DNA from 2 places in the Chromobacterium sp. genome. Region 2 is predicted to be linked to the other one. Evidence: predicted binding sites of a transcription regulator. Region 2 holds the regulator's gene; the other holds the start of a gene.
The links. Region 2 encodes FNR, which switches genes on or off when oxygen is low (the NO sensors DNR and NnrR bind a similar motif). Its sites were predicted from a motif close to TTGATNNNNATCAA; they were not measured.

Region 1 (4,768 bases), on a different contig from region 2:
GCAATGGCTGAGCAAGGAATGGAAGGTCTACCGGCCCACCGAGGTGGAATGGGAACTGGTGCGCTACCAACTGCCGCCCGAGGCTTGAAAGGAGCATCCGATGTTCAGCCACGCCAGCACGCGCCAGAACCCGGCAAACCGTCCGCTGATCCAGCAGGCGGCCGTGACCTTGTGGCTGACGGCTTTAGCCGTGAGCATCGCCGCCCCGGCCCTAGCCCAGGAGCCCCGAATCAGCACCCTCAGCCCCAAACAGCAAGAGGCCTTGGCCTTCCGCTGCGTCCACCAGCAACTGCCGGCGCCAACGCCGGAAGCGGATCAACTGTTCCGCTACGCCCGCCACCTGCAAAAGTACAATCTGCTCAAGCGCCAGCCCGACATCACGCGACAAGTGCAGCGGCTCTACCGCATCGCCGCCGCCCATGGCCACGTCAAGGCCAATATCAATTTGCAGAATGGCCTGACCGATGGCGACTTCACCGGCGGCTTCCGCGAAGTGCTGGATCTGAACGACAAACTGATGGACCTGAGCCCCGCCCCCGGCTATTACAACCTCGCCTACTACACCAGCCGCGGCTACGGCAATATCAAGCGCGACCGCGAGCTGGCGCTGCGCTATTTCCGCAAGGCCGCCGACCTCGGCAACCCGGAAGCACAGTTCTACGTTGCCGAACTGTTGATCCCGCTCAGAAAAGCTCCCGATATCGCACGCCAGATGTATCGTTGCGCAGCGGAACAAGGGCATGCTGACGCGGCAAAAACATTGGGCATCGACCTTAAAACCGACAAGCACTACGACGAAGGCATTAAGGCTTTACAACTCGGCGTCAAAGCAGGGAGTTCAGGTGCGGCCAGCTTTTTAGAAAATGGTTTCAATGGCCCCGCATCCAATAACCGCTTGTATTACCTAGGAGTCGCCAAAGACCCCGAGCGCAAACGCCGTTACCAACAGATAGGGGAGTTCCTCTACGACTACTCCTACCTGCAACCCACGGTAGAAGAAGTCGACCAGATCGTGCCGCTGCCGCCGGCCCCCTTGCCGCCCTGGGACGGCGGCTTCCAATGGTTGAAAGCCTGGCGTGGGCCGGGGCCGGCTCAGCCCAGCGAAGATCTGATCCAGCAGCTGGCCGAGGCCAAGCAGCTCGACCCCGCCACCGGCCTGTTCGACCCCAAGCGCAAGGCCGCCGCCGAAGCCGAGGCCAAAGCCGCGCGCGAACGGGCCGAGCTGACCCCGCCTTTCCCCAATGCGCTGCCCATCGGCGCGCTGCGCCGCAGCGGCGACGTGCCCAATGTCAACGCCCACTGGCGGCCGCGGCCGCCCAAGGGCTGCGTGCCCTGGGGCAGCACCCATCCCACCACCTACTGCACCGCCGGCCAGCCGCTGCCCTTGCTCGACGTCGCCTTCCCGCTGCCATGGTGGCAGCAATGGCTGAGCCAGGAATGGAAGGTCTACCGGCCCACCGAGGTGGAATGGGAGCTGGTGCGCTACCAACTACCGCCCGAGGCTTGAGCGGGGGGGGGGGTAAAAACCAATTGAGTCACGGGCAGATGGCTAAATCGCTACTATTTCATTTGACCCGCATCAAGGAGCCGCCGCCGCCGCCAGCCGCACACTGAGCCATCTTCTCGCGTGGAGCCGGCCATGTTGCGACTGACCCAATACCTGCGGCTGCTGTGCGAGCCGGCGGCCATCCCGCCGCCAGGGCGCGCCATGCCGGCCGGACCGCAAGGACCGGTAGTGATCTGGAACCTGATCCGCCGCTGCAACCTCACCTGCCAGCACTGCTACTCCACCTCCGCCAACCGCGACTTTGCCGGCGAACTGAGCACCGACGAAGCCTATGCGGTGCTGGACGACCTCAAAGCCTACGGCGTGCGCGTGCTGATCCTGTCCGGCGGCGAGCCGCTGCTGCGGCCGGACCTGCCGGCCATTGCCCGGCGTGCCAAGGCGCTGGGCTTCTATATCGGCCTGTCCAGCAACGGCACCCTGATAGACGAGGCCGCTGCCGCCACGCTGGCCGACATCGGCTTTGATTACGTCGGCGTCAGCCTGGACGGCATCGGCGCCACCCATGACCGCTTCCGGCGGCTGGACGGCGGCTTTGAACTGGCGCTGCGCGGCCTGCGGCTGGCGCGCGACGCCGGCCTGAAAGTGGGCATCCGCTACACCATGACCGAAGACAACGCCGCGGACCTGCCGGCGCTGCTGCAACTGATGGCGGACGAAGCCATCGACAAGTTCTACTTCTCCCACCTCAACTATGCCGGGCGCGGCAACAAACACCGCGCCGACGACGCCCGCCACGCCCGCAGCCGCTGGGCGCTGGAACTGCTGATCCAGCAAGCGCTGGCGCAGATCCAGGCCGGCCAGCCGCGCGACTTCGTCACCGGCAACAACGACGCGGACGGCGTCTACCTGCTGCACTGGGCGCGCCGGCACTACCCGGAGCGCGCCGACGCGCTGCTGCGGGCGCTGCGGCGCTGGGGCGGCAACGCCAGCGGCGTCAACATTGCCAATATCGACAACCTGGGCAATGTGCACCCGGACACCATGTGGTGGAAAGTGACGCTGGGCAATGTGCGCGAACAGCCGTTTTCTAGTATCTGGCAACAGCCGCGGCACCCGCTGATGAGTGGCCTGCGCCAATCCCCGCGCCCGGTGGCCGGCCGCTGCGGCGCTTGCGCCCATCTGGCCATCTGCAACGGCAATACCCGAGTGCGCGCCTGGGAGCTGAGCGGAGACTTCTGGGCGGCGGACCCGGCCTGTTATCTGAGCGATGTGGAAATCGGTGTGGAGCCGGGCCGCCACACGCTGCCGGAGCTGACGCCGTGGAGCCGGGAAGCCCGGTTCTAAATGAGCCGCTAACAAAATCGCGCAGCGTAGCTGAGCCAAGGCGCGCCGACGCAGGCAGTACAAGTAGTACGACAAGGAGGCGCAACGCAGGATCAGCGGTTTTGTTGGCGGCTCTAATCACATCGAACTAGGCGGCTGCTGCCAATGGCCCATGGTCCTTGGCGGAGCGCGCTTTTATAGTGAGAACCTACCCATCATCGAGCCAAACCGTCATGAGCCATCTGGACATCCCTTCCTTCCTGCGCCACCAGCCGCTGTTCCAGCAACTGTCCCCGGAGCAAATCCAGGCGCTGGTGCCGCACACCCAAGAACTGCGCGGCCTCAAGGGCCAGGTGATCTTCCAGAAGGGCGACCCCTGCGACGGCATGTTCCTGGTGGTGTACGGCCGGGTGAAGCTGGCGTTGTCCTCGGCGCAGGGCAGCGAGAAAGTGATGGAAATCATCCACCCCGGCCAGAGCTTCGCCGAGGCGGTGATGTTCCTGGGCCGGCCCTGCCCGGTGATGGCCCAGTTCCTGGAAGACGGCATGCTGCTGAAAGTGGAAGCGGCCGGCATCCTGCAAGCGATAGACCACGACCCGGCCTTTGCCCGGCGCTTGCTGGCCGGCCTGTCGCTGCGCCTGCACGGCCTGGTGCGGGACGTGGAGCGCTACTCCATCGAAAGCTCTTTGCAGCGGGTGATAGGTTATCTGCTGCAACACATCCCGGAAGATGGCGGCAGCCTCACGCCGCAGGTATCGCTGCCGGTGAATAAAAGCCTGATCGCGTCCCGGCTCAACCTGACGCCGGAAACCTTCTCGCGCATGCTGCACCAGCTGATCGAGGCGGAGCTGATCCAGGTGGATGGGCGCGATATTACCTTGGTGGATGTGGAGCGGCTGAAGGCCTTCGGCAACTGCGCTTAGAGCCACTAACAAAACCCCTGATCCTGCGTTGCGCCTCCTTGTCGTACTACTGGTACTGCCTGCGTCGGCGCGCCTTGGCTCAGGTACGCTGCGCGGTTTTGTTAGCGGCTCTTAGAACCTGTTTACGATTTGCTGCGCGTCGGCGATACAGCGTTGAAAACGTCTTCGAAATGCTCATGTACCACCTGTACATTCCGCTTTCTCAGCCATTTTCGCCTTGTCTCGCCTTAGCTCGCGAGATCGTAAACAGGCTCTAAGAGCCTGTTTACGATCTTTCCGAGAGAGATCGTTGTTCAAGACATTGAATCCACTGCGCGGATGATGCTCTAGGGCCGGTTCCGCCCTGCCTGAGCGAGGCAAGCACCGTCGCGAGGGAGTCAAGCAGGGAGGAGATAGTGGCTTGGCCAAATATCCCCTCCACCTCTAAAGACCTCCCGGCGGCAGGCTTGAAGAGAGCCTGCGCGCGTGGGATTCGTGGTGTCCCGCGTATTTACAGCGCTTCAGGATAGGTACGCATCGTGCCCGTTCAGGGAGGCGCCTCCCCCGGCGCCGGCGCCCCCACCAAGGCCTGACGCGCCAGCGCCATATTGCTGAACCCCGCCTGCCGGTAGCACAGCCGCGCGCAAGTATCGCGGTTGCTCCACGCGCCGGACGCCCACATCGCCAGGATGGCGGCGCGGGCGTATTCCTGCTCGCCATGCCGTTGCTGCCAACGGCGAAACTCGGCGAGCACCAGCTGAATCTCCTGAAGAATGGCCGTGGAATTGGCCGGATGGGCCGGGCAGTCGTCCGTCAAGGCAACTACGCCGCTGCGCGCCTCATAGACAATGAGCAAACGCGCGGCGCGCTTGAGCGTGTCATTGTGCTGCTTCAATAGCTTCATCATGGCAATGCTCCCCATCCGACCGATCAAAACACGCGATTGATGCGCTGCAGCCCCAGCTGCAAACGCTGCTGCACCGGCTCCAGCAAGGCCAGCGCTTCCTCGCTGCTGAACAGCAGCGGCTCGTCACGG
Region 2 (25,768 bases):
GGTCTGTCGGCCTATCGCCGGCTGAAGGGCGACCGCAGCGATGGCGCCAAGCTGGCGTTGAAAACCGGGGTGATCACCGCGGCGCTGCTGATTCCGCTGCAGATCTTCGTGGGCGACATGCATGGCCTGAACACCTTCAAGCATCAGCCGGCCAAGCTGGCGGCGATCGAGGGCATCTGGCACACCGAGAAGGGCGCGCCGCTGCTGCTGTTCGCGCTGCCCAACGCGGAAACCCGCCAGAACGATATGGCGGTGGGCATTCCCAAGCTGGCCAGCCTGATCATCACCCATGATCCCAACGGCGAGATCCGCGGTCTCAACGAGTTCGCCCAGCATCCGCCGGTGGGCAAGGTGTTCTGGAGCTTCCGGGTGATGGCGGGCGTCGGCGCGCTGATGCTGCTGGTGTCCTGGCTGGCCTGTTGGCAGCTGCGCCGCCGCGGTCAATTGGCTCCGCTGATGCTGCGCGCGCTGGTGGGCATGACTTTCGCCGGCTGGGTGGCGACGCTGGCCGGCTGGTATGTGACCGAGATCGGCCGCCAGCCGTGGCTGGTGGAAGGGGTGCTGACCACGGCGCAGGCGGCGGGTCCGGCGACCGGCGGCATGGTGGCGTCGACGCTGGCGATGTATCTGAGCCTGTATCTGGTACTGCTGAGCGCTTATGTCTCGGTATTGTTCTACATGGCCGGCAAGGCCGCCGGCCAGTCCGGCGCTGACACTGCGCATCTCGAGGAGAAACTGGCATGAGTGGCGCCGCGTATTGGTTGCCGGTGGTATTCGCCGGCCTGATGGCCTTGTCCATGCTCATCTATGTGGTGCTGGACGGTTACGACCTCGGTGTCGGGCTGCTGCTGCCCTTCGCCAGCAATGACGAGAAGGACATGATGATCGCGTCCATCGGTCCGTTCTGGGACGCCAACGAAACCTGGCTGGTGCTGGGCGTGGGCCTGTTGCTGGTGGGCTTCCCGCTGGCGCACGGCATCATCCTCGGCGAGCTGTATCTGCCGGTGGCGCTGATGCTGGCCGGCCTGATCGTGCGCGGCGTGGCCTTCGACTTCCGCGTCAAGGCGCGCGAGCCGCACAAGCCGTGGTGGAATGTCGCCTTCGCCTGTGGCTCGCTGCTGGCGGCGCTGACCCAGGGTGTGATGCTGGGCCGCTATCTGACCGGTTTCGCCGACGGCTGGCTGGCCTGGGGCTTCGCGCTGCTGGCCGGGATCGGCCTGGCGGCGGCCTACACGCTGCTGGGCGCCGGCTGGCTGATCATGAAGACCAGCGGCGCCTTGCAGGCCAAGGCGGTGGCCTGGGCGCGGCGCAGCCTGGCCGGCGCGGGGCTTTCGGTGCTGCTGGTGTCGGTGGCCACGCCGCTGGCCAGCAGCCATATCGCCGCCAAGTGGTTCGCCTTGCCAGAATTCCTGCTGCTATTGCCGCTGCCGCTGGGCTGCATCGTGCTGTTCGCCACCTTGTGGGTGATCCTGCCGCGCTTGGCGGTGCGCCAGGCCGCCGGCAACGATAACTGGTGCTGGGCTCCGTTTGCCTGCACCGTAGGCGTCGTGCTGCTGTCGTTCTGGGGGCTGACCTATAGCGTGTTCCCGGAAGTGGTGATAGGCCGGCTGGACATCTGGCACTCGGCCAGCGACACCGCGGCGCTGTGGGTGATCTTCTGGGGCGCGGCGGTGGTGTTGCCGGTGATCTTGCTGTACACCGCCTTCGTTTATCGGGTGTTCCATGGCAAGGCCAATGCGCTGACTTATCAGTAAATCCAGGCCGGGTCATGCGCTCACAACAGCCGCCTTTGCTTTGCAATGGCGGCTGTTGCCATACTGGGAGTTCGTCATCCGCCTGCAATCCGTCGCGGCGACAATAGCCCCTTTTGTCCACGCGGCAAGCTCAAGGAAGCCCTTATGTCTGACTCCGGTTCCACTCCGGCCTGGCCTTATCCGCGCTTCATCGCCCATCGCGGTGGCGGCGCCCTGGCGCCGGAAAACACCTTGGCCGGTTTCCGCGAAGGCCGGCGCTACGGCTATCGCGGCGCCGAGTGCGATGTGAAACTGTCCGCCGACGATGTCTGCTTTCTGTTGCACGACGACACGGTGGAACGCACCAGCAACGGCCACGGCGCGGCTGCGGCGATGAGCATGGCGCAATTGGCGCGGCTGGACGCCGGCGGCTGGAAGGGCGCGGCGTTTGCCGGCGAGCCGATGCCGACGCTGGACAATGTCGCCGCCTACTGCCTGGCCCAGGGCATCGCCTTGAACATCGAGATCAAGCCCTGCCCGGGACGGGAGAAGGACACCGGCGCGCTGGTGGCGGCCGCGGCCGCGCGGCTATGGGCCGCGGCTCCGGTTCCGCCCTTGCTGTCGTCTTTTTCCGCGGAAGCGCTGCGCGCAGCGCGCGAAGCCGCGCCGCATGTGCCGCGCGCCTGGCTGGTGGAGCAGGTGCCGGCGGACTGGGAGACACGCTTGCGCGAACTGGGCTGCATCGCGCTGCACTGCGATTATCTGGGCCTGAGCGCGGAGTTGGCCGCCGCGATCAAGCAAGCCGGCTTTCAATTGCTGTGCTATACGGTGAACCGGCCCGCCGACGCCGAGCGGCTGCTGGCCTGGGGCGTGGATAGTGTCTGCACCGACCGGCTGGATCTGCTGGCGGCGGGGTAGCAGGGGTTGACGAGCTCACTGGTGCTCGGGAGATCGTAAACAGGTTCTTAGAACCTGTTCAAAGTCTGCTGCGCATCGGCGGGATGGATAGAAATGGGCGTTGAAACCGGCTTCGAAATGCTCATGTACCAACCGTACATTCCGTTTTCTCAGCCGTTTTCGCCTTGTCTCGCTCTTGCTCGCGAGACTTTGAACAGGCTCTTAGACGCTGAAGCGGCCGGCTAGCTGCCCCAGCCGCTGCGACACCGCTTGCAACTCGCTCGCGGTCTGGGCGCTGGCTTCGACGGCGCTGGCATTGGTTTCCGACATCCGCGCCACGTCTTCCACGTTTTGCGCCAGCGATTGGCTGGTGCTGCTCTGCTCCCGCAGCGCCTGGCTGATCTGGTGGATGCTGTCCAGCACCTGGTCCACGCACTGGCGGATGGTGGCGATGCTGGCGCCGGCGCTGCGGGTATTATCCTGGCCTTGCATGATTGCGCTCATCCCGGTCTGCATATTGGCGATGGCCTGCTGCGAGGTGCGCTGAATCTCGGACACGATGCCGCTGATCTCGGTGGTGGACTGCGCGGTGCGCTCGGCCAGCTTGCGCACTTCGTCGGCAACCACGGCGAAGCCGCGGCCTTGTTCGCCGGCGCGCGCCGCCTCGATGGCGGCGTTCAAGGCCAATAGATTGGTTTGATCGGCGACATCGCGGATCACGTCGACGATGCTGGCGATGGATTCCGACTGTTTGCCCAGCGCGCCTATGGTTTCCGAAGCCGAGCTCACATCGCGAACGATGCTGTCCATGCTGGCTCCGGCCTCGCTGATGATGGCGTTGCCCTCGCTGGACTGACTAACCGCGGTGCGGGACAGCTGGTTGGCCTGTTCCGACTGTTCCGCGCTGACCATCAGGCTGGTGCTCAGTTGCTCGATCGCCGCCGCCATGCTGGCCGCCGACTGGGTCTGCTGAGTGCTGCTATGGCTGATGTTCTGCGCGCTTTGCGCCATCTGGTCGGCCGCGGCGTTGACTTCGCGCGAGGTGTCCAATAGCTGGACGACGGTTTCGCGCAGCTGATTGCGCATCTGGCCGATGGCGGCGAGCAGGCTGCTGTTGTCCTGCGCGCGCAGCTGGATCTGGATGCCCAACTGGCCGGCTGCCAGTTGTTCGACCACGCTTTGCACATAGAAGGGCTCGCCGCCCAGTTGCAGCGTGATGGATAGATAGAGCTGATGGAACAGGAAGCTGGCCAGCAACATGGTGGCGAGGCCGATGCCGATATACAGATTGCGCTGGCCTTGCATCCGTCCGATGCGGGCCTGCAGCAAGCCATCCAGGTTCTGCAGCGCGCTATCGCTGAAATGGGTGATGACACTGGCGCTGCGCGCCGCCAGGCCGGCCACGCCCAGCGCCGAGCCGGTCTTGCCCGCCACCGCGCCGTCTATGGCCGTCACTTGCAGCTGGCGGAAGGCTGCCAATTGCTGGTTGTCGGCGTCCAGCGCGCTCTTGACGGCGGAATTATAGGCCTGGGCCTTGGCCAGGTCGCTGTTCAGGCCGTCCAGCGCGCTGCTGATCAGCGGGCGCAATTCGACCAGACGGTCGCGCTCGGCCGGCGTCAGCGCTTGCCCAGTTTCGGGCTTGGCGGCCCAGGCCAGCGCCTCGCCTATGGTGTTGGCCAGCGTCGGCAGCTTGGTGGTGGCCGCGTCCATCAGGTAGTAGCTGTCGATGTCCGGGTCCAGCGTCAGGTTGGAGTTGTCGCTGGCGACGCCCAGCAGGGTGTTGAGTTTGTCGGCGGCATTGTCGAAACCGGCGATGATCTTGTCGGGCGGGGCGCTGCCCAGTTGCGCGAGCGCCGCGCGCGCCGCGCTGGCGGTTTTCCAGGCGTCTTCGCTCTGCAGGGCGCCGCCGGATTGGGCATGGGCGTTTTGCAACTGCGTCCATGCCTGGTCGAGTCGGGCCACGGCCTCCGGCTGTGCGGCCTTGGCGGCGGCGTTGCCCTGCGCGGCTCGCACCGCCAGGTCCTGCGCCAGTTCCAGCGCGCCCAGCACCCGATTCAGCGGCTGGATGTAGGCGACGCCCACTCTTTCTTTTTGCGAGAAGTCGATATTGTCCTGATTGGTGCGGTACAGGCCGTACACCATATAGAGCAGGGCCGCCGCGAATACCGCGCCGATCAGCGCGAAACGGCTGGGGTAGCTCAGACCTTGCATCAACCTTACCATGGGTGTTGTCATCATCTCGCTCCCGGCGATGGCGGCGGCGCCCGCAATAGGGTTCTTGGCCGTGTCTGTACCAGAATAGGCAATTTTCGGGCAAGAGAGCTGAGCGATGGACGGCAAGCTTGGCAATGACTAAGGGCTATATCAGCCAGAAGCGCAGTGCAGTGCGACGCCTGCTGGGCGTTATTGGCATGGCTTGCCAAAAAAATGCCTTGGTCATTTAAAATGCTATTGGTGTTTTGCCGCGTCGGATGCTGTCAGGAATAACAGCTGAATAAATATGCTTATGGTGTTGCTTGCGCGGTGGTGGAGGCAGAGCGACCGCGTGTGAATTCCATTGCCAGCAAACACTCTATTTTGCTAAATTCGCCGGGTTTCGCATGGAAACAGTCTGACAAAATAGCGTCATCGCTCAGTCTGTTCTGGTGCGTTTGAGCCGCCCATATCGGCCCGCGTGGCGATCGCCGCGGCGGCTCGATTCAGGGTTTTAGAGCCGATTCACGATCTCGCGGGCAAGAGCGAGACAAGGCGAAAATGGCTGAGGAAGCGGAATGTGCTTGGCGCATGAGCATTTCAGAGCCGCATTCATCGTGTGACGTCTCACGACGCGCAGCAGATCGTGAACCCGTGATAAGCCCTCATCCCGGCATCAAGACCGGGGCAGAAACCAACCTTCCAGTCTGAAATCCTTCCGGCGCGCGTCGCCCATTTCCAGATTGTCACGCTCAGAGCTTTAAGAGGAATCATGGAGTTGCTTCATTCTTTTATCAATGCCGCCAATGATGTGATTTGGGGCAAGGTGCTGATCGGCCTGCTGCTGGCCGTCGGTGTGTATTTCTCGCTGCGCTCCGGCCTGTTGCAGCTGCGGCTGTTCGCGCGCGGCTGGCGCGAAATGATGGGTGGCCGTGGCGGCCACCGCAGCAAGGATGATATTTCGCCGTTCCAGGCCTTTGCCACCGGCCTCGCCAGCCGGGTGGGCACCGGCAATATCGCCGGCGTGGCCATCGCCATTGCCGCCGGCGGTCCCGGCGCGGTGTTCTGGATGTGGCTGACCGCGATGCTGGGCATGGCCAGCGCTTTTGCCGAGTCGACCTTGGCGCAGCTGTTCAAGACCAATCACCATGACGATACCTTCCGCGGAGGCCCGGCCTATTACATTCAAAAAGGCCTGGGCCAGCGCTGGTTGGGCGTGGTCTTCGCTCTGTGCCTGATTCTGGCCTTCGGCCTGGTGTTCAACGCGGTGCAGGCCAATTCCATCGTGGCGGCCACCGAGGGCGCCTGGGGCTGGAACCGCTATATGGTGGGCGTGGCGCTGGTGGTGATGACCGCCCCCATCATCTTTGGCGGCATCCGTTCGGTGGCGCGGGTGGCGGAATGGCTGGTGCCGGTAATGGCGGCGATTTACCTGCTGATGACCTTCTATGTGCTGGCGGTGCATGCCGCCGAGCTGCCGGGCTTGATCGTGCTGATCGTCAAGAGCGCCTTCGGCCTGGAGCAAGCGGCGGGCGGTTTCGCTGGCTACGCGGTGAGCCAGGCGATGATGCTGGGCATCAAGCGCGGCCTGTTCTCCAACGAGGCCGGCATGGGCTCCGCCCCCAACGCGGCGGCGACGGCGACTTCGCGCCATCCGGCCAGCCAGGGCGCGATCCAGATGTTCGGCGTCTTCATCGACACCATGGTGATCTGTACCGCCACCGCGGCCATCATCCTGTTGTCCGGCGTGCACGACCAGGGCTTGAGCGGCGTGGCACTGACGCAGAAGGCGATCGAGGCGCAGTTCGGGCCGATAGGCGCGTCCTTCTTGGCGGTGGCGATGTTCCTGTTCGCGTTTTCCACCATCATCGGCAATTACGCCTATGCCGAGGGCAATGTCGAGTTCATCCGCAGCAACAAGCGGATATTGCTGGCTTTCCGCCTGATCGTGCTGGCGATGGTGATGTTCGGCGCGGTGGCCAGTTTGCCGTTGGTATGGGATATGGCCGACTTCGCCATGGGCTTGATGGCCTTGATCAATCTGGTGGCCATTGTGCTGCTGTCGCGCTATTTCTTCATCGTGCTGAAGGATTACGAGCGCCAGTTGAAGCAGGGCGAGTCCACTCCGGTGTTCAAGGTGGCGGATTACCCGGAACTGGCGGCCAAGGTGGAAAAAGACATCTGGTAAGTCTGAACCTGGTTCCAACGATAAACAGCCCGCGTTTCGACGCGGGCTGTTTTGCTGTGGAGCAAGCTCAAATGGTCTTGGAGTAGCGCGCCTGAGTGCGGCGCTCGCGCAGGTGGCGGTCGAAGATCATCGCGATATTGCGGATCAGGAAGCGCCCCCTGGGTTCCACCATGATGAAGTCGCCGTCGAAGGACAGCAGGCCTAGTTGCTGGAACTCGCGGATCTGCGGCAGTTCTTCGGCGAAGTACTCGGCGAAGTTGATGCCGTGGATTTCCTCCAGCGCCTCCACCGACAGCGAGAAGCGGCACATCAGGCCCTGGATGATACTGCGGCGCAAAATGTCGTCATTGTCCAGCGTCAGCCCGCGCAATACCGGCAGGTGGCCGCTGTCCAGCGCCGCGTAGTAGCTGTCCAGATCCTTGGCGCTCTGACTGTAGCAGGGGCCGACCTTGCCGATTGACGACACGCCAAGACCTATCATGTCGCAGTCGGCGTGGGTGGAATAGCCCTGGAAATTGCGCTGCAGCCGGCCTTGGCGCAGCGCGGTGGCCAGCTCGTCGTCCGGCTTGGCGAAGTGGTCCATGCCGATGAAGACATAGCCGGCGTCGGCCAGGCGCTGCACCGAGTCTTGCAGAATATCCAGTTTGGTTTCCGCCGAGGGCAGGTCGGCCTCGTTGATGCGGCGCTGAGGCATGAACACGGTGGGCAGGTGGGCGTAGTTGTACAGCGCCAGCCGGTCCGGCCCGATGGCGATCACTTTGTCCAGCGTGCGGCGCACCGATTCCCGGGTCTGCAGCGGCAGGCCGTAGATCAGGTCTACGCTGACCGACTTGAAGCCGGCATCGCGCGCGGCCTGGATCACCTCCAGCGTTTCCTCTTCGGACTGCACCCGGTTCACCGCCTGCTGCACCGCCGGCTCAAAGTCCTGAATGCCGACGCTGATGCGGTTGAAGCCGAGTTCGGCCAGCTTGAAGATTGTCGCGGCGCTGACTTTGCGCGGGTCTATTTCTATGGAATACTCCCCCTCCTTCAAGAACTCGAAATGAGTCTTGAGCAAGGTCATCAGTCGTTCCAGTTGCGCGTCGGACAAGAAGGTGGGGGTGCCGCCGCCGAAATGCAGCTGTATCACCTGCTCGCGGCGCCCCAGACAGGAGGCGACCATGCGGACTTCTTTTTCCAGATAGTCCAGGTACAAGTCAGCCTTGCTGCTGTCCTTGGTGATGATCTTGTTGCAACCGCAGTAGTAGCAGATAGTGTTGCAAAAAGGTATATGAGCGTACAATGATAAAGGTTTACGGTTGGCGCCGATGCTGCGCTGCCGTAGCCAGTGGATGTAGTCTGTTTCGGCGAAACCCGGCGTAAAGCGATCCGCAGTCGGGTATGACGTATATCTAGGACCTGTCCCGTCGAGGCGCTCGATCAGCGCGCGGTCGAATTCAAAATGGGCAGGAGAAAATGGGTGGGTGGTCTTCATGTCGTATTTGGATAGCAAAACCTCTGGTGGACTGGTAAATTTGCGGAAATCCTGCGAATTTCGCTTTGATAAGGGTCAAGCTTCAGCGCAAGCTTGCACTAAACATGCCATGTCCGATCAGAACCATATCTCTTTGCATAACCTGAAGGTCTCCTGCTCCAACTGCAGCCTGAAGGAACTCTGTCTGCCGGTTGGGCTCAACCGCGAGGAGTTGACCCAGCTTGACGCGGTGATCCGCCAGAGCCGCCGTTTGAAGCGCGGCGAGTACCTGTTCCGCAGCGGCGAGGGCTTCCGTTCGCTGTTCGCGGTGCGCACCGGCTTCTTCAAGACCAGCGTCGCCAGCCAGGACGGCCGTGAACAGGTCACCGGCTTCCATATGTCCGGCGAATTGATGGGCCTGGACGGCATTTCCGCCAATGTACACGGTTGCGACGCCATTGCGCTGGAAGACAGCGAGGTGTGCGAACTGCCGTTCAGCCGCATGGAGAGCCTGGGACGCGAAATTCCCACGCTGCAGCACCATTTCTACCGCTTGATGAGCCGCGAAATCGTTCGTGATCAGAATGTAATGTTGCTATTGGGCAACATGAAGGCGGAGGAGCGCTTGGCCGCCTTCCTGCTCAATCTGTCGCAGCGTCTGTCCACTCGTGGCTTTGCCGCCAATGATTTCATCCTGCGCATGAGCCGTGAGGAAATCGGCAGCTTCCTGGGCCTGAAACTGGAAACCGTCAGCCGCACGTTGTCCAAGTTCCAGCAGCAAGGCTGGATTACGGTAGACCATAAGCATATCCAGCTGGTGATGGTGGACGAGCTAAAAGCGCTGATCTCCGGTTGCGCGCACGCCAACGGGCATTGAGCGCGCAGCGCCGCATTGCTGAAGGCAGGCCATGGGCCTGCCTTTTTTCATGGGCTAGGGCTGCCGGCGATTTGCTCCAACAGCCGCGACAAGGGCGCTTCCTGCGGCCAGCCGGGCGGCACGGCGAAGCCGCGCGCCACTTCATGCCAGCAAGCATCGGCGCCGGCTTGCAGCTCCGCCAGCAATTGCGGCGCCGCCGCCTGTTCCAGCTGCGCGCGCAATGCCGCCGCGGTATGGGTCTGTTCGAAGCCGAGCCGCGCCGGCGCCAGCCAGCTCAGTCTGGGCAGCCAGGCCCAGCGCGAGGCCGTGCTGGAGGCCGGCCATTCGCCGCGCAGCGGCCAGTATTGCCCGTATAGCGGTTGGGCCTGCGGAGGCGGTTCCGGCGCGGTGTCCAGGGCGTGGAACAGCCAGCCGCTGAGCCGGGCGCCTACCGCGCAGCCGGCAAAACCCGACGGCAGCATGGCTTGGGCCGCCGGGTGGCGAGATAGGCGCAGCTGGGTTTGCAATTTACGGGCTTTCAAGGCCCAGGCGTCGCGCAGGCTGGGGCCGGTCAGGGTGTCCGCGTCGCGGCCCAGCTGGAGGTAGAACTTGCTGGCGGTTTCCAGGTGCAGCGGCTGGCCGTCGAGACGCAGCAGGAAGTCGAACTCGCCGATGGTGCGGCCGTCCGGGCCGCGCACCGGCAGATTGTTGGCAAGCAGCTGGATATGCGGCGCCAGCCGGAACCAGAACGATAGCAGCCGTTCCGCGTAATGGCCGAGGCGGCGGGTGGGCTGGCGCGCCAGCCAGCCGTGCAGTTCGGCCGGATCGGCGTCCAGCGCTTGCAGCAGCGCCGGGCCGTCGGCGCCCAGCAGCCGTTGCGGCGCGATGTCGGCGCCGCTGTTCCACGGCGCCGGGGCGGTCAGCAGAAAAGCCAGATCGCGCACCGCCGGGTGCGCGTAGGGCAGGGTGAACAGCGGCTTAGTCGTCATCCTTGGCGGGGGCATCGCGGCGGACTTCGCCGTCGGCGGCGCGCTGAACCTGTTTGAGGAAGCCGCGCAGGATGTCGATTTCCTCGCGCAGCAGGCCGGCGCGGTTGAACAGGGTGCGCATCCGGCGCATCATCCGCTCGCTGTTGCGGCGGCGGAAATAGCCTATCTTGTCCATGGTCTGTTCCAGGTGGCCGCAGAAGCCTTCCACCTCGCCCAGCGCCGCCGCGTCGCTGTCCGCGCGCAGGTAGTCGACGTCCACGCCGGTGTGGCTGAACAGCTCATAAGTCATCACCTGCACCGCCATCGCCAGGTTCAGCGAGAAGTAGTCCGGGTTGCCGGGAATGGTGACCAGGCGATTGCATTGCTCGACTTCTTCGATCGACAGGCCGAAGGTTTCATTGCCGAACACCAGGGCCACCTGTTCGCCGGCGCGGGCGCGCGCCACCAATTCCGGCGTGGTCTGGCGCGGGGTGGACAGCGGGGTGGTCAGCTCGCGGCGGCGGCTGGTCAGCGCGCAGGCGATGGTGACGTCTTGCAAGGCCTCGGCCAGGCTGGACACCACGGTGGCCTGCTCCAGCAGATCCACCGCGCCGGAGGCCAGGGTATTGGCTTCGTCGCTGGGAAACACTTTGGGTTCAACCAGATACAGCCGGCTCAGGCCCATGGTCTTCATCGCCCGCGCGGCGGAGCCGATATTGCCCGGATGGTTGGGCCGCGCCAACACCACGCGAATGTTTTTCAGAAAATCAGGTACTTGGGGTTTATTCATCAGCAGTTTCACATTAAAATAGCCGGCTTATCGAAAAGCCCGCGCGCCGTTTTGCGCGCAAGGCCAGCGCTTGCCGGATGGGCAGGCATGTCGCCTTGCCCGATTGCGCCGGGTTTTTCTTGTTCCTTAACCCAGATTGTTACTAGCAGACGTCGCGTCATGTGGCGGACGTCTGTCATGGTTGAAAGTGTAGAGGCCGTCAATGCATCCGATGCTCAATGTCGCGGTGAAAGCCGCTCGCCGCGCTGGCAGTGTCATTCAGCGCGCGTCGCTGAATCTCGACGCGGTGCGCGTAGAGCGCAAGAAACACAATGACTTCGTGACCGAAGTGGACCGCGCCGCGGAAGAGTCCATCATCGCTTCCATTCTGGAAGCTTATCCCAAGCACGCGATTCTAGCAGAAGAGTCCGGCGCGAAAGGCATCGGTTCGTCGGAATACGAGTGGATCATCGATCCCATCGACGGCACTACCAACTTCTTGCACGGCCACCCGCAGTACGCGATTTCCATCGCGCTGGCGCACAAGGGCCAGGTGCAGCAAGCCGTGGTCTTCGACCCCAACCGCAACGATCTGTTCACCGCCTCGCGCGGCGTCGGCGCCTTCCTCAACGATCGCCGCATCCGCGTGTCCAAGCGCTTCATGATGAATGAATGCGTGATCGCCACCGGTTTCCCGGTGTCCGACCAAAGCTATATCGACCAATACCTGGGCATGCTCAAGGATGTGCTGGCCAAGACCGCCGGCGTGCGCCGCGAAGGCGCGGCCTCGCTGGACTTGTGCAATGTGGCTTGCGGCCGCGTGGAAGGCTTCTGGGAGCTGAACCTCAAGCCTTGGGACATCGCCGCGGGCAGCCTGATCGTGCAGGAAGCGGGCGGCATCGTCACCGACTTGTCCGGCGAGCAGGGCTGGCTGGAGTCCGGCGACATTGTCGCCGCCAACCCGAAAGTGCTGGCGCAGCTGCTGCACACGCTGGCGCCGCATATCGGCAAGTAAGCGCTGTCGGCTTGGCCCACTGGGGCTTGGCTAAGCGGGTCACGGCGTCCTCGGGGACGCCGTTTTTGTTTGGAGCGTGAGATGAAACAGTTTTTGGGTTCGATCGCCCTGGTGGTGACGGATTACGATGAAGCCATCGCCTGGTATGTCGACAAGTTGGGTTTTGTGTTGCTGGAGGACGAACGGCAGGGCGAGGACAAGCGCTGGGTGCGCGTGGCGCCGCCGGGGGCGAGCGAGTGCGCGCTGCTGCTGGCCAAGGCGAGCAATGAGCGGCAGCAGGCGGTGGTGGGCACGCAGACCGGCGGCCGCGTCGGTTTCTTCCTGCATACCGACGATTTCTGGCGCGATTACCGCCGCATGGCGGCGGCGGGCGTGAGCTTTAGTGAGCAGCCGCGCGAGGAAGCATATGGCACCGTGGTGGTGTTCGAGGATTTGTACGGCAATCGCTGGGACTTGCTGCAATTGAAGTCCGGCGTTTAAACGCCGGCAGGGCCCCGTGAATAACAAAGAGCCGCGCATTGCGCGGCTCTTTGTTATTCACGTCGCCAAAAACCGCCGGCTCGTCGTCGGCCGCGGCTTGCGGCTGCGGGGGGTAGGCGTCCGCCTCGTGCCAATTCAGATCCAGCTCCAGATCCAGTTCGGCCAGCATGGCCTGGCGTCCGGCTTGGCGCTGTCCGGAGCGGCTGCGCGCGTGGGCGCCGCCTTTTTTCATGATGGGCGCGCAAGCGTGTGGGTTGCGCGGTTTGATCGTATGCATGGAATGCTCCTGTGCGTGGCGCCCGCTGGAAGAGCGGGCGGAAGACGGCGGCGTGGATGCCGCCGCGTGAATCAATTATGTACCATCAGGCTCGCCACCTTGGTGGTGATGATGTCCACCGCCGGATCGTTGGCGCCGTGCGGCAGGATCACGTCGGCGAAGCGCTTGGTCGGTTCGATGAACTGGTTGTGCATCGGGCGCACCGTGGTCAGGTATTGCTCGATCACGCTGTCGGTGGTGCGGCCGCGCTCGGTGATGTCGCGCTTGAGACGGCGGATGAAGCGCACGTCGGAATCGGTGTCGACGAAGATCTTCAAGGACATCATGTCGCGCAACGCGGCGTCGTACAGCGGGAACAGGCCTTCGATGACGATGACCGGCGCCGGCTGCACAGTGATGGTTTCCTCGGCGCGGGTGTGGTTGGCGAAGTCGTAGACCGGCATTTCGATGGCGCGGCCATTGCGCAGATCATCGATGTGCTCGATCAGCAGCGGCCAGTCGAAAGCCTGCGGGTGGTCGTAGTTGGTCGCCAGGCGCTGTTCGAAGGTCAGATGGCTCTGGTCGCGGTAGTAAAAGTCTTGAATGATCACAGCCGCCATCTCGGAGCCAATGGTTTCCAGAACTTGGTTGGTCACCGTGGTTTTGCCGCTGCCGCTGCCGCCTGCAACGCCGATGATGAACGGGGTGGTCATGAAACTATCCTTCTACGCGTAAAAAATATAAAAAAACGCGCCATTCTAATGAGTTATGGCGCGTCCTTCCACTCTAATTGCGACATTATCCGTTATGAAGCGCGCTGACCTTCCGCCTGAGCGGCGCGATACCACTCCCGCATCGCCGGCAAAGCCAGCAGGCGGTCGACATAAGCCTGCGATTGTTCTGGCAATTTGACGTTGTAAGTGTGGAAGCGGGTGGCGATGGGAGCGAAGAAGGCATCAACGATGCTGAAGCCGCCGAAGATGAATTCGCCGTCTGCCTGGTGACGCGGTAGATGCTCTTCCCACAGCGAGATGATGCGGGCGATGTCGAATTCCACCGCTGGCGTGCTCTGGTAATTGATGTGGCGCAGCGTCAGATTCATCGCCAGGTGTTCGCGTAGCGCGGAGAAGCCGGAATGGATTTCGGCGACGATGGAGCGGGCGACCGCGCGCAGTCCGGCGTCGTCCGGCCATAGCTTGGCGGCGGGAAAGCATTCCGCCAGGTATTCGCAGATCGCCAGCGAATCCCAGACCCGCAGCTTGCGGTCTATCAGCACCGGCACCTTGCCGGCCGGATTGGCGGCCAGGATGCGCGCCTTGGTGTCGGACAGGTAGAGATCGATCTGCTGCTCTTCAAACGGCTCGTCCAGCATTTTCAGCACCAGCCAGGGGCGCAAGGACCAGGATGAGTAGTTTTTATTGCCGATGATGAGGGTGAACATCCAGTGACTCCGTTCGGTTGGGGAGGCTGCCGACGGGCTGTCGCAGCCTGAACCCGATGATACCGCCATCGGCCTGGGTTTTCCTATGCGGATATCAAAGCTTGTGCGCGGCGTCGACTACACTGAGCTGTGGCGGCCGCCGGCGAGGATCGGCGCGGAGGGAAAACGGAGGCGGGCGATGAGGGGCATGGAAATCTGGCTGGGCGCGATGGCTTTCGGGCTGGCTGCCATGGTTGCGGCGCAGCCGCCGACGCAGGCGGAGCGCGCCACCGCGACGCAGGCCACGGCCGAGCGGGCGGAGGCTTGCCGCGCCGCGCGGCCGTTTTACTGGGAAATCGGCGATGGCGGCGGATTACTGGCCAGCGGCGCCGTCGGCGCGGGCGCGCCGGGGCGGCAGACACGGCTGGCGCTCGCTTCCGCCTCCAAGTGGATTTACGCCGCCTATGTCGTGCAGCGGCGCCAGGGCCGCTTGAGCGAGTCCGATATCCGTTTGCTGAGTTTTCGCAGCGCCTATACCGGGCTGCGCGGCTGTGGCACCTGGCAGACAGTGGCCAGCTGCATGAATAGCCGCATCAATGACTATGGGCGGCCGGATGCGGCGGGGGATGGCCGTTTCTTCTACAACGGCGGGCATATGCAGCGGCATGCGCTGGAAATGGGGCTGGGCGAGGATGGCAATGAGGCGCTGGCGGTTGAAGTCCGCAACGGCTTATCGGTGATGGGCGCCGACTGGGGCTTCGGCTATGCGCAGCCGCAGCCGGCAGGCGGCGGCGTGGGCAGCGCCGGCGATTATGCCCGTTTCCTGCAGGCCATCATCGCGGGGCGGCTTGCCATCCATGCCTTGCTGGGCGCGCACGCGGTATGCGCCAATCCACGCGCCTGCCCGCGGCAGGCGCTGCAGAGCCCGATACCGGAAAACGAGGTTTGGCATTATTCGATAGGCCACTGGGTGGAAGACGATCCCGGCAGCGGCGACGGTGCGTTCAGCAGTCCGGGCGCTTTCGGCTTCTATCCATGGATCAGCCGGGATAAAGCCCATTACGGCGTGCTGGCGCGCGAGGCGCACGCCGGCTGGCTGTCCCGTTCGGCGACGGACAAGCCCTATCTGCAATCGGCGGTTTGCGGTCGCGCCTTGCGCCAGGCTTGGAGCAGCGGCCAGGCGGTGCGTTAGGCGAGCAAAAAGCCGCGTCCCGGGGGCGGCGGCTTTCCGTATCAGGCAAATGGTCTTGGCCTGTTTATTCCACTTCGTCGATCCAGGCTTGCTGTATCGCTTCCAGCACGCGTTCGCCGCCGCGGCTGTGATCATCGTCGAAGTCCGGCAGCGTGACCACCCAGTTGTGCAGATCGACGAAGCGCACGGTTTTGGGGTCGATCTCCGGATGGGTTTCCGCCAGTTCGATGGCGATGTCCAGCACGTCGGTCCATTTCATCTTCTTGTCTCCTGAGCGGGGAACCGCTCATAAAATCCAGCGCAGCGGCTGTAGCAAGGCGCGCCGCCGCAGACAGTACATGAGGTACGGCAAGGCGGCGCAACGCGGCTACAGGGATTTTTGGGCGTGTTCCTAGTGGTGTTCGCGGGCGTGGTTGATGGTGTAACGGGGGATTTCTATCACCAAATCCTCTTCCGCGACAATCGCCTGGCAGGACAGCCGGGATTGGGCTTCCAGCCCCCAGGCCTTGTCCAGCAGGTCTTCTTCCAGCTCGTCGGCTTCGTTCAGGGAGTTGCCGCCCTCGCGCACGATGCAATGGCAGGTGGTGCAGGCACAGGACATCTCGCAGGCGTGTTCCAGTTCGATATCGTGGTCCAGCAAGACCTGGCAGATGCTTTGGCCCGCTTCGGCGTTGTCGATGACCGCGCCTTCAGGGCAGAGGTCGGCGTGGGGCAGTACGATGATTCGCGGCATGGCGGATCCTTACAAATCAGAAATATTGTGGCCTTTGAGCGCGCGCCGGATATTGCGATCCATGCGCCGCGAGGCGAATTCTTCGGAGGCGCGGTTTAGGCGGCCGCTGGCTTCATTGACATCGCGCGCGGTCTGGGCCGCGGCGATGGCGGCATCGACCACGGCCAGCGCCTGATCCAGCGTGGCGCGCTCATCGGCGTCCAGCAGATCGCCATCGGCCGCCAGCGCCGCGCGACAGGCCTCGCTGAGGCTGGTGGCGTCGACGATGGCCTCGCGCAGTTTTCGCGCCTCGATGTCTTCATGCACATGGCTCATGGACTCGGTCAGCATGCGGCTGATTTCCTCGTCGCTGAGGCCATAAGAGGGCTTGACCTCGATGCGGGCTTCCACGCCGGAGGTCTGTTCGCGGGCGGACACTTCCAGCAGGCCATCGGCGTCCACCTGGAAGGTGATGCGGATGCGCGCGGCGCCGGCCACCATCGGCGGAATGCCGCGCAAGGTGAACTGGGCCAGTGAGCGGCAATCGCTCACCAGTTCGCGCTCGCCTTGCAGCACGTGGATGGACATCGCGGTCTGGCCGTCCTTGAAGGTGGTGAAATCCTGGGCGCGCGCCACTGGAATGGTGCTATTGCGTGGAATGATCTTCTCGGTCAGTCCGCCCATGGTTTCAATGCCCAGCGACAGCGGAATCACGTCCAGCAGCAGCCATTCCTCATCGCCCTTGTTGCCGGCCAACACATTGGCCTGGATCGCCGCGCCCAGCGCGACGACCTTGTCCGGGTCCAGATTGGTCAGCGGCGGCTGGCCGAAAAAGTCGCCGACGGCTTTTTGCACTTGCGGCATGCGGGTGGCGCCGCCCACCATCACCACGCCCTTGACGTCTTCCGGCGCGACATCGGCGTCGCGCAATGCCTTGCGCACCGGCAGCAGGGTCTTGTCCACCAGATTCTTGCTGATGCGGCGGAAGGTTTCCTGGTCCAGCGTCAGATCCAGCGTCAGCCCGTCGGACAGCAAGGCGGTGATCTGAGTTTCCGCGTGCTCGGTCAGCGCTTCCTTGGCCTCGCGGGCGCGGGTCAGCAGCAAGCGGGTGTCCTGGGCGCCAAGCCCGGAGAGGCCGGCTTGCTCCAGCACCCAGCAGTAGACGCGGTGATCGAAATCGTCGCCGCCCAGCGCGGAGTCGCCGCTGGTAGCCAGTACTTCGAACACGCCGCGGCTGAGCTTGAGAATCGATACGTCGAAGGTGCCGCCGCCCAGGTCGTAGACGATGTAAGTCCCTTCGCTGCCGTTGTCCAGCCCGTAGGCGATGGCGGCGGCGGTGGGTTCGTTCAGCAGGCGCAGCACGTTCAGCCCGGCCAGGCGCGCGGCGTCCTTGGTGGCCTGGCGCTGGGCGTCGTCGAAATAGGCCGGCACCGTGATCACCGCGCCGGTTAGATCGCCGCCCAGGCTGGCTTCGGCGCGCTGTTTCAGTGTGCGCAGAATGTCGGCAGAGATCTCGACCGGGCTCTTGACCCCGCCGCGGGTGACCAACTGCAGCATGCCGGGGGCGTCGACGAAGCGGTAGGGCAGGTTGCCGGCATCGGGCAGGTCGGCCAGGCCGCGACCCATGAAGCGCTTCACCGAGACGATGGTGTTGTGCGGGTCCTTGTTCTGCTCTTTCTGGGCTTCGTAGCCGACGCTGACATGACCTTCGTCGGCATAGCGCACCACCGAGGGCAAGAGGCTGCGGCCGTGCTCGTCCTTGAGCACGGAGGCGGAGCCGCTACGCACCGAGGCCACCAGCGAATTGGTGGTGCCCAGGTCTATCCCGACGGCGAGTCGGTGTTGGTGCGGAGCGGCGGAGAGTCCGGGTTCGGCGATTTGCAGTAAGGCCATATTCAGTTCAAGTCAGTAGGAGGTGAGCCGCTGGCAGCGGCAAGGTCCGGCGCGGCGCCGGCTCACGGGGAGCGGCGCGGGCGGCGGCCGTGGACTCAGCCGAGCAAGCCCTCGATCGCATCGCCGATTTCCTGGTCCAGCTTTTGCAAAAACCGCAATTTTCGCACCAGAAGCGCCGCCGCGTCCAAATCCGAGCGCTGATCCAGCGCTTGCTCGAGCTCGGCCTGATGTTCGCGGCTCTGGGCGCGCAGTTGGCGCGACAGCGTTTCCAGCGTCGCCAGATCGTCGGCATCGCGAGCGGCTTCGATGTTCTCGCGCCACTCCATCTGCGCCATCAGGAAGTCGGTGGGCATCTGGGTATTGGTGTCTTCCTGAGTGTCGACACCGGCGAGGGTCAGCAGATAACGGGCGCGGTTCAGCGGCGACTTCAGCGTTTGGTAGGCTTCATTCACCCGGGTCGCCTGCATCAGCGCGCTGCGCTTGTCGGCGTCGCTGCCGCTGGCGTAGCGGTCGGGATGGACCTGGGCCGCCGCGGTGCGCCAGGCTTGTTCCAGCGCCTGGCTATCGATGGCGAAGCGGCGCGGCAGGTCGAACAGGGAGAAGAAGTCTTGGCTGAAGTCGGTGCTCATAGGGGAAGGCTGGAAAGCTTAGCGTGCAGTGGAGCGGGGCGCGCGTTAGCGCGTCCCGCCCATCGGGATCAGACGTTGAAGCTTTCGCCGCAACCGCATTCGTTCTTGACGTTGGGATTGTTGAACTGAAAACCCTCGTTCAAACCTTCCTTGGCGTAATCCAGCTCGGTGCCGTCGATATAGGCCAGACTCTTGGCATCGGTGAACACGGTGACGCCATGGCTTTCAAAGGTCACGTCGTCATCGCTGGCCGCGTCAACGAACTCCAGCTTGTAGGCCATGCCGGAGCAGCCGGAGGTCTTGACGCCCAAGCGGATGCCCAGGCCCTTGCCGCGTTTGGCGATGAAGGCGCTGACGTGCGCGGCGGCGCGTTCGGAAAGCGTGATAGCCATGATGTGTCCCCGCTGAATTATTTGCCGTGCTTCTGCTTGTAGTCGTTGACCGCGGCCTTGATCGCGTCCTCGGCCAGGATGGAGCAGTGAATCTTCACCGGCGGCAGCGCCAGTTCCTCAGCGATGGCGGTGTTCTTGATGTCCAGCGCTTCGTCCAGCGATTTGCCCTTGACCCACTCGGTCACCAGCGAGGAAGAGGCGATGGCGGAACCGCAGCCATAAGTCTTGAACTTGGCGTCCTGAATCACGCCGTCCTCGCCCACCTTGATTTGCAGCTTCATCACATCGCCACAGGCCGGCGCGCCCACCATGCCGGTGCCCACGCTGTCGTCGCCTTTTTCGAAAGAGCCCACGTTGCGCGGGTTTTCGTAGTGATCCATTACCTTGTCGCTGTATGCCATGATTATCTCCTTCAGTGCCGCGCCGGCAAGGCCGGCTCGGCGCTGGATATTGCCGTCGCCCTTAGTGGGCGGCCCATTGAACCGAATTCAGATCCACGCCGTCCTTGAACATTTCCCACAACGGAGACAGTTCGCGCAGCTTGCCGATCTTTTGGTTTAGCAGATTCACCGCGAAGTCGATTTCTTCCTCGGTGGTGAAGCGGCCCAGCGTGAAGCGGATCGAGCTGTGCGCCATTTCGTCGTTGCGGCCCAGCGCGCGCAGCACGTAGGACGGCTCCAGCGAAGCCGAGGTACAAGCCGAACCGCTGGACACGGCCAGTTCCTTGATCGCCATGATCAGGCTTTCGCCCTCGACGAAGTTGAAGCTGACATTGAGGTTGTGCGGCACGCGTTGGTCGATGTCGCCGTTGATGTAAACCTCTTCCATGTTCTTGATGCCGTTCCACAGGCGGTCGCGCAGCATGCGGATGCGTTCGCGCTCGCTGTCCATCTCTTCGCGGGCGATGCGGAAGGCTTCGCCCATGCCGACGATCTGGTGAGTGGCCAGGGTGCCGGAGCGGAAGCCGCGCTCATGGCCGCCGCCGTGCATCTGCGCTTCCAGGCGCACGCGCGGCTTGCGGCGCACGTACAGGGCGCCGATGCCCTTGGGGCCGTATACCTTGTGGGCGGACAGGCTCAACAGGTCCACTTTCTGCTTTTCCATGTCGATGACCACCTTGCCCGGGGCCTGGGTGGCGTCGACGTGGAAGATCACGCCCTTGGCGCGGCAGATTTCGCCCAATTGCTCGATGTCCTGCACCACGCCGATTTCATTGTTGACGAACATCACCGAGGCGACGATGGTGTCCGGGCGGATCGCGGCCTTGAACTCTTCGATATCCAGCAGGCCGTCGTCCTTCACGCCGAGGTAGGTCACTTCGAAGCCCTGGCGTTCCAGCTCGCGCATGGTGTCCAGCACCGCCTTGTGCTCGGTCTTGACCGTGATCAGGTGCTTGCCCTTGCTCTTGTAGAAATGGGCGGCGCCCTTGATCGCCAGGTTGTCGGATTCGGTGGCGCCGGAGGTCCACACGATTTCCTTGGCATCGGCGTTGATCAGCTTGGCCACTTCAGCGCGCGCGTTCTCCACCGCTTCCTCCGCGTCCCAGCCGAAGCTGTGGCTGCGAGAGGCCGGGTTGCCGAATTGTTCGCACAGATAGGGAATCATCTTGGCGGCAACGCGCGGGTCTACCGGCGTGGTGGCCGAGTAGTCGAGGTAGATAGGAAGCTTGAGCTGGCTCATTTATGTTCTCCACAGAAGAGGGGTCCGCGCCTACAGGGCGCCGGAGGCGGCAGAAGCGTGAAGCACGCTGCATTCGCGCTTATCCTGCAATACAGTGTTTTCTTTGCCGTCCTTGGCTTTTTGCTGCTCCACCAGGCTGGCGAGGCTGACCTTGGACAGGTAGTCAAAAATGGTGACGTTCAGATTGGTCCACAAATCGTGGGTCATGCAGCGCTGATTGCCGCGACAGTTCTCGCGGCCGCCGCACTGGGTGGCGTCCACCGGTTCGTCCACGGCCGTGATGATGTCGGCCACGGAAATATCTATTGTCGTTTTGGCCAGGGTATAGCCGCCGCCGGGGCCGCGTACGCTGTCCACCAGTTCGGCGCGGCGCAGTTTGCCGAATAATTGTTCCAGGTAGGAGAGCGAGATGCCTTGGCGCTCGCTGATGCCGGCCAGCGTGACCGGGCCGCCGCTTTCGCGCAAGGCCAGGTCCAGCATCGCGGTGACGGCAAAGCGGCCTTTAGTGGTTAAACGCATGTCTCTGGTCTCCAAGAGTGGGGTTTTGGAGGGATGAATTCCTGATGCAGACGATTATACCTAATATCCGACTGTTTTAGTCAAGTATTATTGACGCTGGTCAAGGCGGGCACCGCGGAGGCGCCGTCGCGCAAAGCCGATCATTTTACTCGGTTTTTGCTGATTGGGGTACTGGCTTGCGCTGCGGGAGCCGCTGCATATGGCCTTCTGGGACGGCGGCCGGACGCGCTCCATGGCGGCGAATCCGCCGCAACGGCGCTGGTGGCGGGGTTTGCGCTTTTATTACTTTCAGATGAAGGGCTTGGTGTAGAATCCGGCGACGGAATGGTTTGCCTATGGGCAGACCGCGACAGGGCGCGTTTTGCGGCCGCGGCAGCGCGGCCGGCGCAGCTGGAGTCGCCACATAATTATTACACTTAAGATTAAGCCGCTAACAAAGTCTCACCGCGCTCCTGTGACAAGGGGCGCCGACGCGAACAGTCGGCGCAACGCGGGATCCGAGATTTGCTTGGCGGTTCTTACCCGGCTTACGGGGGCTAAAAGGACAATTCATGCACAAGGTCGTCATCAGCGGAACCGGCTTGTTCACGCCGCCGCACGCGGTCAGCAATCAGGAACTGGTCGCAACGTTCAACGCGTTCGTGCAGGCTCACAATCAGCAGCACGCGGCACGCATCGCCGCCGGTGAAATGGAAGCGCTGGCCGAATCCAGCGCCGAGTTCATCGAAAAGGCTTCCGGCATCAAGCAACGCTTTCTGATGGATAAGTCCGGAGTATTGGACCCGGCCAGAATGGCGCCGCATCTGCCGGAGCGCGGCAACGACGAGTTGTCGATTCAGGCGGAAATGGCGGTGGCCGCAGCGCGCCAGGCGCTGGAGCGGGCCGGCCGCAGCGCCGCCGACATCGATATGGTCATCGTCGCCTGCTCCAATATGCAGCGGCCGTATCCGGCGGTGTCGATCGAGGTGCAGCAGGCGCTGGGCATCGATGGCTACGCCTTCGACATGAATGTGGCCTGCTCGTCGGCCACCTTCGGCATTCAGACCGCGGTCAACGCCATCGCCAGCGGCCAGGCGCGCGCGGTGCTGATGGTGAACCCGGAAATCTGTTCCGCCCACCTGAATTTCCGCGACCGCGACAGCCACTTCATTTTTGGCGACGCCTGCACCGCGGTGGTGCTGGAGCGGGCCGATGCGGCCAGTTCGGCGCAGCGTTACGAGGTGTTGGGCAGCAAGCTGGCCACGGTGTTCTCCAATAACATCCGCAATAATTTCGGGTTTCTCAATCGTTGCGACGAGAGCGGCATCGGCCAAGCGGACAAGCTGTTCGTGCAGCAGGGCCGCAAGGTATTCAAGGAAGTGTGTCCGATGGTGGGCGAGCATATCGCCGCGCACCTGGACGGCCTGGGCATCGCGCCGGCCGAGGTGGCGCGTTTCTGGCTGCACCAGGCCAATCTGGCGATGAACCAGCTGATCGCCCGGCGCGTGCTCGGCCGCGAGGCCGGCGATGTCGAGGCGCCGGTGATCCTGGACCGCTATGCCAACACCAGTTCCGCCGGTTCGATCATCGCATTCCATCTGCATTCTGACGACCTGCGCAGCGGCGATGTCGGTGTCATCTCTTCTTTCGGCGCGGGCTATTCGGTGGGCAGTGTTGTGCTGAGGAAAATCTGATAAGTCGGTAAAAATAGTCCTAGCGCGAAGGGCGCTTGGCAGAAAAAAGCAGAGGACGCTTGTCAAAAGCGTCCTCTCTGCATAATGTATCCCCCCATGGCGGGCATTGAACCCACCGATAAAGCAAGACCTACGAGTCTGTACAAGGGAAAGGAAATAATTATGAAAACTGTCAAGAAAGCGCTGTTGGCAGCCGGCCTGATCGCGGGGGCCGCGATGTCGGCCCAGGCCGCCGGCACTCTGGTGTACTGCTCGGAAGGCAGCCCGGCCGGTTTCGATCCGGGTCAATACACTACCGGCACCGACTTCGACGCGTCCGCCGAAACCGTATTCAACCGCCTGGTGCAATTCCAGCGCGGCGGCACCAAGGTTGTGCCGGCGCTGGCCGAGAAATGGGACGTGGCCGCCGATGGCCTGAGCTACACCTTCCATCTGCGCAAGGGCGTGAAGTTCCAGACTACCGACTATTTCAAGCCCAGCCGCGAGTTCAACGCCGATGATGTGGTGTTTACCTTCAGCCGCATGATCGACAAGAACCATCCGTTCCGCAAAGCCTACCCGACCGAATTCCCGTATTTCACCGACATGGGCCTGGACACCAATATCGTCAAGGTCGAGAAGGTGGATGCCAATACCGTCAAGTTCACGCTGAAGAGCCTGGACGCGGCCTTCCTGCAAAACCTGGCGATGAGCTTCGCCTCGGTGCAGTCCGCCGAGTACGCCGACAAGCTGCTCAAGGCCGGCAAGCCGCAGCTGATCAATCAGCAGCCGGTGGGCACCGGCCCGTTCATCTTCAAGCGCTACCAGAAAGACGCGCAGATCCGCTTCGCCGCCAACAAGGATTACTGGAACAAGGCGGATGGCGCGAAAGTGGACAATCTGGTGTTCGCCATCACCACCGACGCCTCGGTGCGTTATCAAAAACTGAAGGCCGGCGAGTGTCAGATCACCGTCAATCCGCGGCCGACCGATATCGCGGCGATGAAGGCCGATTCCAAGCTGGCGGTGGTTGCCCAGCCGGGCTTCAACCTGGGCTACCTGGCCTACAACGTCAAGCACAAGCCGCTGGAAAAGCTGGAAGTGCGCCAGGCGCTGGATATGGCGATCAACAAGAAAGCCATCATCGACGCGGTGTACCAAGGCGCCGGCCAGCCGGCCACCAACCCGATGCCGCCGACCCAGTGGTCGTATAACAAGAGCCTGAAGGACGTGCCCTACGATGCCGCCAAGGCCAAGGCCTTGCTGGCCAAGGCCGGTTATCCCAACGGCTTCGAGCTGAGCCTGTGGGCGATGCCGGTGCAGCGTCCGTACAACCCCAACGCCAAGCTGATGGCGGAAATGGTGCAGGCGGACTGGGCCAAGATCGGCGTCAAGGCCAAGATCACCTCCTACGAATGGGGCGAGTACATCAAGCGCGCCAAGGCTGGCGAGCATGATTCCATGCTGATCGGCTGGACTGGCGACAACGGCGACCCGGACAACTGGCTGGGCGTGCTGTTCGGTTGCGACGCGATGAACGGCAACAACTTCTCCAAGTGGTGCTACAAGCCGTTTGAGGACCTGATCCAGAAAGGCAAGCGCACCTCCAATGTGGCGGAGCGCACCAAGCTGTACATGAAGGCTCAGGAAATCGTCAAACAGCAAGTGCCGATGACCACGATCGCCCACTCCACCGTGAATCAGCCGATGCTGAAATCGGTGCAAGGCTTCAAGGTCAGCCCGTTTGGCCTGAATTCCTTCTACGGTGTCAGCGTCAAGTAAGCCGCCCCCTCATGCAAGCAGCGACATCGGGGGCTTAGCCCCCGATGTTTTGACTAAGTTCGGCGAATGGAACTCCTGATGCGGGCCTGTCCCGCCTGCCGCGTCGCGGCCGGCGCCGGCGCGTCTTGCCTCAGCGCAGAAACTGGGTTCTATTAGCCATTACAAGCCTTGGGTTTCCAGCCGCACGCAGAGGCGGCGGGCCCGATGGCGGCGGAACGTCTACAGGGTGGTCTTCAGAGGGTAGTCAGTCACAGCGTGGAGAGGCTGTGCGTCCGGCTTGACCTGGGTCAAGCTCATCTGCGGCGACGAGTGCTATCTTGCACTTGCCGTGGCGGTGGCGCAGCTGATGTGGGTGGGTGGTTCAGTTGCATGCCATCGCTTCGGCGCTCTTCCTGCTGTTTTCCTTGCTTCTTCTCCGTTTATCCCCGGTAACGTCTCCCAAAACGCAATAGGGTCGTCGCGCGCCGTTGCATCGTCATGGTGTCGTCAGCCCTGGGTCTCAAAGTTGAGTATTGCGCCCAGTCGCCCATTGGGGCCGGCGCAAGGGAGAAGTTCTCATGTTTTCCTTTATTCTGCGAAGGCTGGGCCTGTTGGTGCCCACTTTCTTCGGCATCACGCTGCTGACTTTCGGCCTGATCCGCATGATCCCGGGGGATCCGGTCGAGGTGATGGTGGGCGAGCGCGCGCTCGACCCGCAAATGCACGCCGAGGCCTTGCACCGCCTCGGCCTGGACAAGCCGCTGTATGCCCAGTACCTCGATTACGTGGTCAATCTGCTGCACGGCGACCTGGGCGAATCGCTGGTTACCAAGACCGGGGTCTGGACCGAGTTCAAGACCCTGTTCCCGGCCACGCTGGAACTGGCCATCGCCGCGCTGATCTTCGCCACCGTGCTGGGCCTGCTGGCCGGCGTCGTCGCCGCGATCAAGCGCGGTTCGCTGTTCGATCACGGCGTGATGGGCATCTCGCTCACCGGTTTTTCCATGCCCATCTTCTGGTGGGGCCTGATCCTGATCATGTTCTTCTCGGTCAAGCTGGGCTGGACCCCGGTGTCCGGCCGCGTTGACCTGAGTTTTGACATCCATCCGC

Region 1: nirJ (heme d1 biosynthesis radical SAM protein NirJ) is a predicted target of FNR. The motif match lies at 1,570-1,583, and genes of this name have one in related genera.

What each region holds. Positions count from the first base shown of each region.
Region 1 is NZ_JAYSGF010000081.1:33-4,800, forward strand. It holds gene ACE3QM_RS22515 (DUF6396 domain-containing protein) at 101-1,507, shown strand; gene nirJ (heme d1 biosynthesis radical SAM protein NirJ) at 1,640-2,851, shown strand; gene ACE3QM_RS22525 (Crp/Fnr family transcriptional regulator) at 3,064-3,753, shown strand; gene ACE3QM_RS22530 (hypothetical protein) at 4,280-4,639, opposite strand; gene ACE3QM_RS22535 (DUF1484 family protein) at 4,663-4,768, opposite strand, start outside.
Region 2 is NZ_JAYSGF010000041.1:7,872-33,639, reverse strand. It holds gene ACE3QM_RS18755 (cytochrome ubiquinol oxidase subunit I) at 1-744, shown strand, start outside; gene ACE3QM_RS18750 (cytochrome d ubiquinol oxidase subunit II) at 741-1,754, shown strand; gene ugpQ (glycerophosphodiester phosphodiesterase) at 1,899-2,651, shown strand; gene ACE3QM_RS18740 (methyl-accepting chemotaxis protein) at 2,853-4,841, opposite strand; gene ACE3QM_RS18735 (sodium:alanine symporter family protein) at 5,596-7,011, shown strand; gene hemN (oxygen-independent coproporphyrinogen III oxidase) at 7,079-8,485, opposite strand; gene fnr (fumarate/nitrate reduction transcriptional regulator Fnr) at 8,595-9,341, shown strand; gene ACE3QM_RS18720 (DUF1853 family protein) at 9,389-10,309, opposite strand; gene ACE3QM_RS18715 (RNA methyltransferase) at 10,299-11,078, opposite strand; gene ACE3QM_RS18710 (inositol monophosphatase family protein) at 11,281-12,072, shown strand; gene ACE3QM_RS18705 (VOC family protein) at 12,154-12,552, shown strand; gene udk (uridine kinase) at 12,901-13,521, opposite strand; gene ACE3QM_RS18695 (glutathione S-transferase family protein) at 13,614-14,249, opposite strand; gene ACE3QM_RS18690 (hypothetical protein) at 14,428-15,420, shown strand; gene iscX (Fe-S cluster assembly protein IscX) at 15,485-15,679, opposite strand; gene fdx (ISC system 2Fe-2S type ferredoxin) at 15,812-16,153, opposite strand; gene hscA (Fe-S protein assembly chaperone HscA) at 16,163-18,025, opposite strand; gene hscB (Fe-S protein assembly co-chaperone HscB) at 18,121-18,654, opposite strand; gene iscA (iron-sulfur cluster assembly protein IscA) at 18,723-19,046, opposite strand; gene iscU (Fe-S cluster assembly scaffold IscU) at 19,064-19,447, opposite strand; gene ACE3QM_RS18655 (IscS subfamily cysteine desulfurase) at 19,509-20,726, opposite strand; gene iscR (Fe-S cluster assembly transcriptional regulator IscR) at 20,757-21,245, opposite strand; gene ACE3QM_RS18645 (beta-ketoacyl-ACP synthase III) at 21,797-22,918, shown strand; gene ACE3QM_RS18640 (ABC transporter substrate-binding protein) at 23,081-24,679, shown strand; gene ACE3QM_RS18635 (ABC transporter permease subunit) at 25,237-25,768, shown strand, end outside.